DNA from 3 places in the Pectobacterium cacticida genome. Region 1 is predicted to be linked to each of the others. Evidence: predicted binding sites of a transcription regulator. Region 1 holds the regulator's gene; each other region holds the start of a gene.
The links. Region 1 encodes CRP, which controls carbon source genes, mostly activating them, when cyclic AMP is high. Its sites were predicted from a motif close to ATGTGANNNNNNTCACAT; they were not measured.

Region 1 (4,194 bases):
GCTCATCACATCCTGGGGCTGAAGTAGGTCCCAAGGGTATGGCTGTTCGCCATTTAAAGTGGTACGCGAGCTGGGTTTAGAACGTCGTGAGACAGTTCGGTCCCTATCTGCCGTGGGCGTAGGAAGATTGAGAGGGGTTGCTCCTAGTACGAGAGGACCGGAGTGAACGCACCGCTGGTGTACGGGTTGTGATGCCAATTGCATTGCCCGGTAGCTACGTGCGGAAGAGATAACCGCTGAAAGCATCTAAGCGGGAAACTTGCCTCGAGATGAGTCTTCCCTGGGCACAAGATGCCCCTGAAGGGCCGTTGAAGACGACGACGTAGATAGGCTGGGTGTGTAAGCGTAGCGATACGTTGAGCTGACCAGTACTAATGACCCGAGAGGCTTAACCTTACAACACCGAAGGTGTTTTGAGAGATGAAAGACGCATAGAGAACGATATTCAGCTTGTTTTAGGATTGGTTCTGATGGTTACGGAGATGACAAAGAAGGGAGTCATGTTAAGTAACGGTCGGAATGAAACAGATTTGCCTGGCGGCGATAGCGCGGTGGTCCCACCTGACCCCATGCCGAACTCAGAAGTGAAACGCCGTAGCGCCGATGGTAGTGTGGGGTCTCCCCATGTGAGAGTAGGGAACTGCCAGGCATCAAACAAGTGGAAAGCCCCTGTCGCAAGACAGGGGCTTTTTGCTGTGCTGCGCCCAGCATGAGCACATTCCTGCGGGGGAAAGTCCTGCCATAAGTTGATCACAACACAACGAATGAAGCGAAGTGCACTTGCGTGAGGGGGAGCGCAAACGCCAAGAGTCTGGCGGCGAGCTGGATACATCGGCTCAGGGCAATCCAGCTCAAGCAATGGAAGAGTGGTAAGACGGTGAACTGGGCGTTATGTGCAATGGGAGTCAGTGCGACGGTGGCTCAACAGCCGCTGCGGGAGGAGATACAGTGCCAAACTATTCAATAGGGTATTTTAACCCAGCAATGGCTCGACAGTCTGGGAGTGCCTCATCTCTTGGCCTCAACTTCCCAAACCGCCCGGTGCGGACCCGCATGCCGGGTGACGCGGAGGGGCACAGTTCATAAGAACTGCGCCCTATGCCGATTTACAAGGCGTTAGCGAGTGCCATAAACGACAATCGTTTTACCATGAGCAGAAATCAGATTCTGATCTTCTAACATTTTTAGAATACGCCCCACGGTTTCACGTGAACAGCCAACGATTTGTCCAATTTCCTGGCGAGTAATTTTTATTTGCATGCCATCTGGGTGTGTCATGGCATCAGGCTGTTTGGCCAGGTTAAGTAGAGTCTGTGCGATACGGCCAGTGACATCAAGGAAGGCAAGATTGCCCACTTTTTCTGAAGTTACCTGGAGGCGACTTGCCATTTGAGCAGATAGACGCATGAGAATATCTGGATTGACTTGAATAAGTTGGCGGAATTTTTTATAAGAAATTTCTGCAACTTCACAAGCTGTTTTCGCTCGGACCCAGGCGCTGCGTTCCTGACCTTCTTCGAATAGGCCAAGCTCACCAATAAAATCGCCTTGATTGAGGTAGGAAAGGATCATTTCCTTGCCTTCTTCATCCTTGATTAGCACTGCGACAGAGCCTTTAACGATATAGTAAAGCGTTTCTGCTTTTTCACCTTGGTGAATCAGCGTGCTCTTCGATGGATACTTATGGATGTGACAATGGGAAAGGAACCATTCGAGAGTTGGGTCTGTTTGCGGTTTGCCGAGAACCATTCGCTATCATCCTCTGTTGTAATTTACTACGCAAATTACAGGGGTCAGAGTTCCCTGTACGGCGCGTTTAACTGCTAAAAATAAAATTTAGTCTAGGCAGAATGATGTCAGGGAATATACTGGAACCATTGTACCCCCTGATTTCCGGTTGCTGTCTTGCCGCACCGTAAACATAACTGAGGTATGTTTGGTTACGCCATCATCTTCTTCGTTTCAGGGGGCGTCCAGAAACAGTCTATTCTATTTTTGTTTTAACACAGCTTTGAGGATGTGTCTTGTGTTGTCTCGCGTCAGTATGACAACGCGCCGAATTTTGCTGACTTTTGTACAGTTAAGATATAAGTTTTCAAAAAAATTTTAGCGGGGAAGCATCATGCAAGCTCGGGTGAAATGGGTTGAGGGTTTAACGTTTCTGGGGGAGTCCGCGTCAGGGCATCAGATATTGATGGATGGTAATTCCGGTGATAAAGCGCCCAGCCCGATGGAAATGGTGTTGATGTCGGTTGGAGGGTGTAGCGCGATCGATGTAGTGTCGATTCTGCAAAAAGGGCGTAATGATATGACCGACTGTGAGGTGAGATTAACGTCAGAGCGACGGTCTGAAACGCCGCGTTTATTTACTCATATCAATCTGCATTTTATCGTTACGGGCAAAAATCTGACCGATAATGCTGTTGAACGCGCTGCTGCACTATCAGCGGAAAAATACTGCTCAGTAGCGCTAATGTTGAGTAATATTGTTAAGGTAACACACAGCTACGAAATTAGAACGTTGTCATAACGTTTCTCTGAGCGCGATATCGCCGAACCTGTCGCGCTTATTTAATCGCTTTCCCTTCAACCAATCGCTGTACCAGTGGTGCCATGATTAATTCCATCGCCAACCCCATTTTCCCGCCAGGAACGACCAGCGTGTTAATGTGGGAAATAAAGGATCCCTGTAACATGGCGAGTAAATAGGGATAATCAATAGCATCCAACCCCTGAAAGTGAATGACGACGAAACTTTCATCCAGTGACGGAATTGACTTAGCCGCGAACGGGTTAGAGGTATCCACCGTAGGTACGCGCTGGAAGTTAATGTGTGTACGAGAGAACTGTGGCGTGATGTAGGTGATGTAGTCTTCCATTGAACGGACGACGGAGTCCATTACGGCCTCACGCGAGTGACCTCGTTCATTGATGTCTCGCATCAGTTTTTGTATCCACTCTAAGTTAACGATCGGCACCACGCCGACGAGTAAATCCACATGCTGTGCCACGTCGTTTTGCTCAGTGACTACGCCGCCGTGCAGCCCTTCATAAAACAGAATATCGGTGGGTTCCGGCATCGGCTCCCACGGAGTAAACGTTCCGGGAACTTGATTGTAAGGAATCGCCTCGTCGTAAGTATGAAGATATTTACGCGTCTGGCCGCGTCCATGCAGACTGTATTCAATAAATGATTGTTCCAACAGACTGAAATCATTCGCTTCCGGGCCAAAGTAACTAATATGGCGCCCTAAATCACGCGCTTTGCGGATAGCCATATCCATTTCCGGACGGGTATAGCGGTGGAAGCTATCGCCTTCCAATCGGGCCGCACTTAGATGGAGTTGCTGAAAAATCTTATGGAAGGCCCGACTGGTTGTAGTTGTACCCGCTCCGCTGGAGCCAGTTACCGCAATAATCGGATGCTGATATGACATAAGGCGCGTGACTCCGTGATGGTTAACCTACAAAGTAGAGTGAGAGTGCTTACGCATATCCTCAATAATCGCGCAAGTTTTAAACATGCTTAGTCTGCCCTGTGATACCGTTCGCTACGTTAATAAGGGGTATCTTCTCCGGCATTGAACTGAGCACGCGGCATAATATTGAGGCTCTCATGTAGCTCAGACCATACTAACACGATGTCACCGGACTTCAGTTGCCGGCGAACATCTTCCACTTTCTGTGCTAGCGACCATTCTTGTTCGCCATAATCCGTACCTTCGCGCAGAACGAAAGCTTCAATGATGTTATCCAGCGTATCTGGATCGAGCTGTTGCCAGGGAATAATCACGTTATAATTCCTGAGTAAAATGGTTCATAAAGAGGCATCAGCGGCGTGGTTCAAAAATGTGTTAAGCCAAAGAGGAATACGCTGTTCCAGCCACATTTCCGGTTTCAACCAGGTGCCACTGACGAAGCCAACATGTCCGCCGTGTTCTGTTAACTGATATTCAATATTAGAAGGTAATTGTGATAGATCGGGAATAACGTCTGGCGTCATGAAAGGATCGTCCCTCGCGTGGATGATGAGTAGCGGTTTACGAATCTGGGACAGCAACGGCAAGGCGCTACAGCGTTGATAATAGTCTATAGCATCGCTGAAGCCGTGGATACGAGAGGTAATGACGTCATCAAACTCCTGTAATCGGCGAATGCGCTTCAACTGCGAAAAGTGAATCGGTAGTGTATCCG
Region 2 (4,194 bases), 1.1 Mb from region 1:
GAGTAACAGAATAATGCCAAATCCGGCATAGAGTTTGTGGGTAATTTTTATGTTACGAATTCGACGGGCAAGATGTTTCATTATAATTCTCCATCGGTGACGCACTTTACAAAAATGATTATTTATTGTTAATCATTACCTTATGGCTAATTACGCAATTGCTCACTGTGTTGAGTTATCGGGTTTGTGGAACGATGAATTAGCTATGCTATGAGGAATTATTTTATTCTGTGATGTTCATCAATATGGATTGTGCAAGTGCATAATTTTTTCTGTCAATAAAACAAAATTATGCATTTAACGTGCCGCAAAGACTCCTTTGCAGACAATTTCTACGGTGGCAGCCATATTGCTGCCACTCCGCCTTTAACGTAAAGATTTTGCGCGGTAGAGTCGACGCGGATGGCCAATTTTCCCGTAACGCATTTCGATATCGAGAAACTGATTTTCAACGCAATATTCCAAATAGCGACGAGCCGTCGTTTTACTCAGCCCGGTTTTTTCTACAATATCATCGACTGAATAAAGCGTATTGCCACCATCGTCAGCAAATATCTGTTGGATTAGCCCCAACGTATTTTCCTCAATGCCTTTTGTTGAAGATGACGGTATCGCCCCCGATGACTGTAAGTGGTAAAGAATATCGACATTTTGCTGATCGACAACTTTATAGGTATGTTGGGTTTTTACGAATTGAATAAATCGCTCAAGTGAAGAGCGTAGTCGGGGATAGGATAGCGGCTTGATAATATAGTCAAAAGCGCCGCAGCGAATCGCCTGAGCACAGGTATTCATATCGCTGGCGGCGGTAATGAAAATAACGGAACAATTCATCCCCTTAAGCAGTTGACTTTCGATCAGTGAAACGCCCTCGCCGTCGGGCAAATAGTTATCAAGCAGTATGAGGCGTGGTTTGTATTGCTGAAGGAGTTTCCTCGCTTCAAACAGCGTGGCGGCGATTCCCACGACACGCAGATTGAAATTTTTTTCAATAAATTCAGCATGAATATTGCCCAGCTTACTCTCATCTTCAACAATTAAGACATCGAAATGCTCAGTGTGCTGCATGGTATTAATCCCTGTTATTGTCCGAAGCCTAAAGGCCGATCTCATCCCCGTAACATTAAAACTGCCGAGAGCGGTTCAACCAGTGGCGGCCCAAATTAGTGCGAGGATAACGGTATAAAGAGAGAAAATACGCTCCCCGTCGGCTGGTTAGCCGAGACTTCTACGATTCCCTGCGCCTGATTAACGTAACTCGCGACCAGATATAATCCCAACCCGTGATCGCCTTCCGTTTTACTGGTGACCCCCATTTGAAAGAGGTTGTCAGCAAGTGCTGGATCGATCCCCGTCCCTCGATCGGCGACTTCGATAACCAGCTCATGTTCACTATTGTGGATATACACTTCGATAGGATAATGCGGTGCGTTGGCGGCTAATGTCGCTTCCATTGCGTTATCCACCACATTGCCAATGATAGACATCAGTTCGGTTTCACTTAGGCTGGTTGGCATCCGAGTGAGCTGACAGCGCGGATCGAAAACAATCTCAAGCCCTTTTTCACGCGCCGTCGCGTATTTGCCCAGTAGCAGCCCGCAGAGCGCGGGCGAGCAGAAACGGTGGGAAACAAAGTCCAGCACCACCTGCGCGCTTTCTGACTGTGCCTCTATATATTTGATAGCCTCATCATAGCGTTTTAGATGCAGCAGTCCTGCCAGCGTTGCCGTCCAGTTTAATTGTTCATGGCGCAGGATGCGCAGGCTGTTTGCGTAACGCTTTACCTGGCTGAGTTGCATGCTTAGCGTATGGATATCGTTTTTACTGCGGAAACTGATAACCCAGCCCTGAAGCTCACCTTCCAGCATGATCCGTACACGACTGGCAATTACCGTGGCATGGTTAAAGCGGCAAACGGCATCGTGGGTGTCGCTATTCCACATCGCCTCGCTGGAAAAAAAAGGCACCGGGCTTATAACGCTATCTACCGGCTTGCCGCGCAATAGATGGGAAGGATCACTTATCCCAAGTATCTCTTTGGCGGCATGGTTAATGGCGGCAATACGATGTTGTTTATCGATTGCAATCACCCCTTCATAGAGCGATTCTAATAGCGCCTTCTGCTGCCTGACCAACAGGCGAATCTCAAGGGGTTCAAGGCCAAACATCTGTTTCTTGACATTGCGTGAAAACCACCAGGAAAAGAGAAACAGCGCGACGAACATCGCCAGAATCGCCAGCAGAATGTGGAGCAGTTTATTAAACGTCAGGCTATCAATGTGGGTTTTCAGGTAGCCAACAGAAACAATACCGATGACCTGACCATCCGCGATGATGGGCGCTTTACTGCGCAACGAGATACCGATGCTGCCGTGGCGTACGGTCACCACACTTTTCCCAGCTAATACGTCAAAATTATCACCCCCGACCATTTGCGTGCCAATAAGCTTATCATTTTCCGCATATTCGGAGTGAAACAGGTGGTGTGCATGATTATCGCCAATGACGATATAACTGGCATCGCTACGGTGTTTCAATTGTTGCGCGAGCGCATATATCCGTTTGATGTTCTTGCTTTTTACCGACTCGACCAGAGTAGGGATAATAGCAATTTCCCTAGCCTGTACCTGTGCCCGCGTACCCAGCTCAGAATATAACTGCTTATCGATATCATGATAATAATAAACACCAGCCATTAGCAGCAATGAAGAGAAGAAGACAATCAAATAGATAAATAATTTGATGTGAAAGGAAAATCTTAATCTCATGATGTGCGCTAGCCCACGGTCAGTAAAAATGGCAGATAAATTTATCACGAATAATCATCATTATGGGCCAGGAGGAAAAAACTTGTGAGCAATAACACATTTAATCTTTGGTGATAAATATGGCGATGGAAATAAATGGATAAAATAAAATGCATTCTGTTTCTTTACAAAACAAACTAATTACTTTTTGTCAACAAATTTGGCTTAATGCAATAAAAACCATAAACGCCATAAAAACCTTAAAATCCATTTTTGCTGCAAACGCTTTATTGTCGCTGTAATCGACAGTTGCGCAATAAAATCATAAAATTCATAAACACCTTTAAAACTCGTTTTTTAATTTGAAGAAAGTCACATAATAGCCGTTCCCTGCCTCCTATGATGCCTGAACAAAATAAAACGGGGACTGAATGATGAGTACGACAGATGATTCATATATTGTGGCGAATAATGAGGCTGCTACGAAGCGTCCATTAAAGGAAAAATGGTGGCATGTTCTGGATACCTATAAAGTGGGTATTATTCCTGTGCCACTTTTTGTGTTGGCGGGTATCTTAATCGGCATCGATTGTCTGAGCGGCACGTTGCCGAGCGATATCGTAGTGATGGTTGCAACGCTCGCCTTCTTTGGGTTTGCCTGTGGCGAGTTCGGCAAGCGCCTGCCGATCGTTGGCAAAATGGGCGCGGCAGCGATTTGTGCAACGTTTATCCCTTCTGCGATGGTGCATTACGGGCTCTTGCCGGATGTTGTCGTTGAATCCACAACCCGGTTCTATAAGAGCACCAATATTCTGTATCTCTACATCTGCTGCATTATTGTCGGCAGCATTATGAGCATGAACCGGCAGACGTTAATCCAGGGTTTCCTGCGTATTTTCTTTCCCATGCTGTGCGGAGAGATCACCGGTATGTTGGTCGGGATGGCGGTGGGTATTGCACTGGGGCTGGATCCGTTTCACATCTTCTTCTTCCTCATTTTGCCGATTATGGCGGGTGGCGTCGGGGAAGGTGCGATTCCCTTATCCATCGGCTACGCGACAATACTGCATATGGAGCAAGGCGTGGCACTGGGGCGTATCCTGCCTATCGTCATGCTGGGGGGACTAACGGCAATTGTTCTTGCTGGCACATTGAATCAACTAGGTAAACGTTACCCGCATCTGACCGGCGAAGGCGAATTGATGCCGAATAAAGGCAATGACCTGGGGGACAGTGGGAGCCACGCTACATCATCCGGCCTCAGCGGTAAGATGGACGTAACAACGATTGCCTCCGGTGCCCTGCTAGCCATTCTACTGTATATGGTGGGGATGCTGGGGCACAAAATGGTTGGCCTGCCAGCGCCGGTTGGCATGCTATTCGCCGCGGTGTTAGTCAAGCTGGTGCATGGGGCTTCACCGAGAATGCTCGAAGGTTCTCAAGTGGT
Region 3 (4,194 bases), 2.0 Mb from region 1:
TTACGGTTCGAGATGCGCCTCTGCCGACTTTTCCGAGCCATCAGTCGAATAAGGGAGCCATTGACATCGGTATGACAATGCACTCGCCATTGATATTACGTTTTACTCTCGCGTTGATAGGCCTTGTTACCCCTGTGGTAACAATGGCACTCACGGTCAGCAGCACTTTTGACGTCGAAGCCACGCTACAAAAGGGGTGCGTATTTGGTACTAGCGTGACAAACAGTCAGCCAAATATGGGCACATTTGACTTCGGAACACAGAGCGCCGCGGTAGAAAATCTGGATATCGCCAGTACCAACGGAGGAGGATCTATCATCGCAAGCTGTACGCCAGGTATTAACGCGCTGATTGAACTCGACTATGGAACCAATGGTGGCAGCAGCGCACGGCGTTATCTGAAAAATGCAGCAGGCACGCGATTACTCGCTTACCAACTTTATCGCGATGCCGCTCGCACTCAGGTATGGGGAATGGGGAGCCTGGCGCTGAGTATCGTCTCCTTTCCCTCTACCCCCCAGACTTACACTATCTATGCTCGCTATTTTGGCGGCTCGCCATTGCCCCCCGCAGGGGTTTATACGGATAACGTGACCGTCAGCCTGACGTATTAATAAACAGAGTAAGCACACAGGATGAAAAGGAAAATAACGTTTTTAATTTGGGCCCTGTTTTTTTTACCCGGCACCGCATGCTTTGCCACGAGTTCTATCCTCGTTTGGCCGATCTATCAGGTCATTGAAGCCGATGAGAACAGCTCGGCGCTCTGGTTGGAGAACAAAGGCAGTACGTCAGTCGGTTTACAAATTCGCATCATGTCATGGAAGCAAAGCGATTTTCGCGATCGTTATGCCGAACAAAACAATGTCATTGCCACACCACCGTTCATGACGCTGGAACCCGGTAAGCGCAATATGATACGTCTGATTCGCGTCACCCCTACGCCAGCCAATACTGAACGAGCTTATCGTATCATCATTGATGAGATCGCCTCTCCCTATCAACAAGATACGCCGCAGATGGGGTTGCAATTCCAAATGCGCTACCTACTGCCCTTATTTCTCGATGGTCAGGGCATCTGGACACATCCGCGGCCGGAAAAACAACGCGCCAATGCCGAACCTACGCTGCCCGTATTAACCCCAGTCAACCCAGCAAGCCTGAGGGCGTATATAAAGACACCATCACCATTAACGTCACAATCAATTAGCGTGACGGTGCGGTTGATCGATAGATCGTTATCTCTAGCGTTAGAGCCCTGGGGAAAATTCGGGAAACGCGCTTAGAAAAAGATAGCGGGCATTGAACAGGAGTCCTGACAAAACTCCTGCTATGCAAAATTACCGTAGGCCGAGTTGGAAAATCATTGTTTCAGCCTGACAGCTAAAGGTGAAATCAATATCCAATTTAACACCGCCGTCTACCTCTTCCAGCGTACTGGTGATTTCACAAGGTTCTGATTCTACCTCACGCGCTTTTTTCGTTAGTGCCTCAAGTGTCGCCTCAGCATCGGAACGATTGCCGAAAACCCGACTGTAAGACGCGGTGCAATCCGTATTATCCATAATTGTGCCAACATCGACACAGCAACAGGCTGCGGTTTCTTCAGCACTGCATTTGTTGATTACGTTCGACATGTTTCTTTCCTCTTAAAATGCGGGGGAGCTAGGATCCGGTTAAAACATTCTTACTCTTTTCCTATTTTACTCCCTCCTCACGACGATGTACCAGAACTTCATGCCAGCCAGTAACTATAGTGATATCAATCACATTAATGGTTACGGGAGTGTGAAAGTTGCGTAACAATCGTGCCAATTAGCTAACCAAAAAATAATCAGTTCCACATAAGCGGCATCATCTACCAAACAAAATAATTTCTTTTTTGTGACATCCACGACTTCATCATCTCTATTTTGGCAACTGGTCTGCGTTGTCAGGTTGAGTACGTCCCCCTACAATGCGCGTCCCTTGTTACTTCATGTAACAACATTAAACAATCATCATATCCAGAGGTTCCAGTTATGGGCCAAAAAAGCCTATTAAAACTCGCTACCCTAACGACAGCGGCAGCGCTGGTTTCAGCAAATGCGTCCGCCGCTGGTTTTCAGCTCAATGAATACTCATCATCAGGCCTGGGGCGTGCGTTTTCTGGTGAAGGCGCTATTGCAGACAATGCGACCGCAGGCAGCCGTAATCCGGCGACCCTGACTCGGTTTACGCGCCCGACTTTTTCCGGTGGTGTGACCTATATCAACCCGGATATTGATGTTCAGGGAAAAAACTCCCTAGCGGGGCAAAATACCAGCGCCCAAAATATTGCACCACATGCCTGGGTGCCGAATTTGCATGTCATCATGCCGCTAAATGCACACTGGGCTATCGGGGCTTCCGCCACCACTAACTACGGCTTGGCAACGGAGTTCAACAATAACTATGCGGCCGGATCTATCGGCGGCAAGACCGATCTGTTGACATCCAACTTGAATCTGAGCGCCGCCTACCGTGTGACCCCACATTTCAGCTTCGGCCTTGGCATTAATGCGGTTTATGCCGATGCAAAAATTGAGCGCCGCGCAGGAGAACTGGCTGCTGGCGGTTTACAACCATCTTCCGAATTAGTAAACATGCAAGGAAAGGAGTGGGGTTACGGCTGGAACGCCGGGCTTTTGTACGAAGTCGATGAAAATAACCGTCTTGGCTTTACCTATCGTTCAAACGTAAAACTCGACTTTAATGGCGATTATCATAGCGACAGACCAAGACTCGCACCGGGTATCCCTGTCGGCACCGATGGTGCGACGATTCCCGGTAAACTGACGCTGAATTTGCCAGAAATGTGGGAAGCCTCAGCCTATCACCGCGTTCATGCTAAATGGGCGATCCACTATAGTCTGGCCTATACCCGTTGGAGTCAATTCCAAGAACTGAAAGCAACGGGGAGTCACGGCCAAACGCTGTCCCAGAAGGATGAAAGCTTCCGGGATGCTTATCGGCTCGCACTCGGCACCACTTATTACCACAACGATACCTGGACTTTCCGCGGCGGTATCGCATTTGATGATAGCCCGGTCCCCGCCGATAAACGCTCTATCTCTATCCCCGATCAGGATCGTTTCTGGCTAAGCGCCGGTACTACCTATTCCTTGAACAAGAAAGCGTCTGTTGATGTCGGGGTATCCTACATGCACGGTAAACAAGTCGACATCAGTGAACCTATTGCCGATGTTGCTGGATCACCACGCTACGACTTCACTTCTAAAGGTAAAGCCTGGCTCTACGGCGTGAATGTCAATTATGCATTCTGATTAACGCGTGACACACTCCGACCTGCGGCGTACCTCATAAACACGTTCGTTATGCGGGAGACAGTCAAAACATAATAAAGCCGGAGGGCTTATCCATCGGCTTTATTATCCCCTGATAAGGTAGATGCATGTTAATCGGCATAAAAAAAGCCGCTTGCGCGGCCTTCTCAGCATTCCAGACTACTCAGGTGTCACCTCAATATAATCCAGCCCCAGCGTACTGCTGGTATAGCGTCGTATTTTATTCGTCAATGCTACATTGCCTTCTAACGTCTGGCCGTAAGATGGAATAATCGCTTTCAGCTTGCTCTGCCATTCCGGCGTGGTCACGTTATCCTTAAACATCTTTTCCAATAGGCCCAGCATAATCGGTGCCGCGGTAGATGCCCCTGGAGACGCGCCGAGCAAGGCCGCGATAGACCCATCCTGCGAACTGACGATTTCAGTCCCGAGCTTCAATACGCCGCCTTTCTTGTCATCTTTCTTAATAATTTGAACACGTTGCCCGGCAATGGCGAGCTTCCAGTCTTCTTGTTTCGCATTAGGAAAATATTCCTGCAATGCGGCGAAACGATCGTCGTCATCCATCATGACCTGACCAATCAGATACTTCACCAAATTGAAATTATCCAACCCCACATGCGCCATCGGCAAAATATTCGACAACGTCACAGAGCTGGCCAGATCCCACAACGAACCATTTTTCAGAAACTTACTGGAAAACGTGGCGAACGGCCCGAATAATAAGACCGGCTTGCCATCAATGATCCTCGCATCCAAATGAGGAACGGACATCGGCGGCGCCCCCACAGACGCTTTACCGTAGACTTTCGCCATGTGTCGCTTCACCATTTCCGGGTTTTCCGTTACCAGAAACTCGCCGCCAACC

Region 2: the regulator CRP is predicted to act here: its motif matches at 3,108-3,125, upstream of RFN81_RS07640 (2-hydroxycarboxylate transporter family protein).
Region 3: the regulator CRP is predicted to act here: its motif matches at 1,755-1,772, upstream of RFN81_RS12070 (YfcZ/YiiS family protein).

What each region holds. Positions count from the first base shown of each region.
Region 1 is NZ_CP133656.1:495,550-499,743, forward strand. Features, by position in the region: rRNA gene RFN81_RS02330 (23S ribosomal RNA) at 1-396, shown strand, start outside; rRNA gene rrf (5S ribosomal RNA) at 534-649, shown strand; gene crp (cAMP-activated global transcriptional regulator CRP) at 1,117-1,749, opposite strand; gene RFN81_RS02345 (OsmC family protein) at 2,123-2,530, shown strand; gene RFN81_RS02350 (phosphoribulokinase) at 2,568-3,437, opposite strand; gene RFN81_RS02355 (YheU family protein) at 3,557-3,793, opposite strand; gene RFN81_RS02360 (hydrolase) at 3,818-4,194, opposite strand, start outside.
Region 2 is NZ_CP133656.1:1,607,367-1,611,560, forward strand. Features, by position in the region: gene RFN81_RS07625 (methyl-accepting chemotaxis protein) at 1-81, opposite strand, end outside; gene RFN81_RS07630 (response regulator) at 367-1,068, opposite strand; gene RFN81_RS07635 (ATP-binding protein) at 1,164-2,768, opposite strand; gene RFN81_RS07640 (2-hydroxycarboxylate transporter family protein) at 3,182-4,194, shown strand, end outside.
Region 3 is NZ_CP133656.1:2,616,018-2,620,211, forward strand. Features, by position in the region: gene RFN81_RS12060 (spore coat U domain-containing protein) at 78-614, shown strand; gene RFN81_RS12065 (fimbrial biogenesis chaperone) at 636-1,286, shown strand; gene RFN81_RS12070 (YfcZ/YiiS family protein) at 1,341-1,637, opposite strand; gene fadL (long-chain fatty acid transporter FadL) at 2,022-3,305, shown strand; gene mqo (malate dehydrogenase (quinone)) at 3,486-4,194, opposite strand, start outside.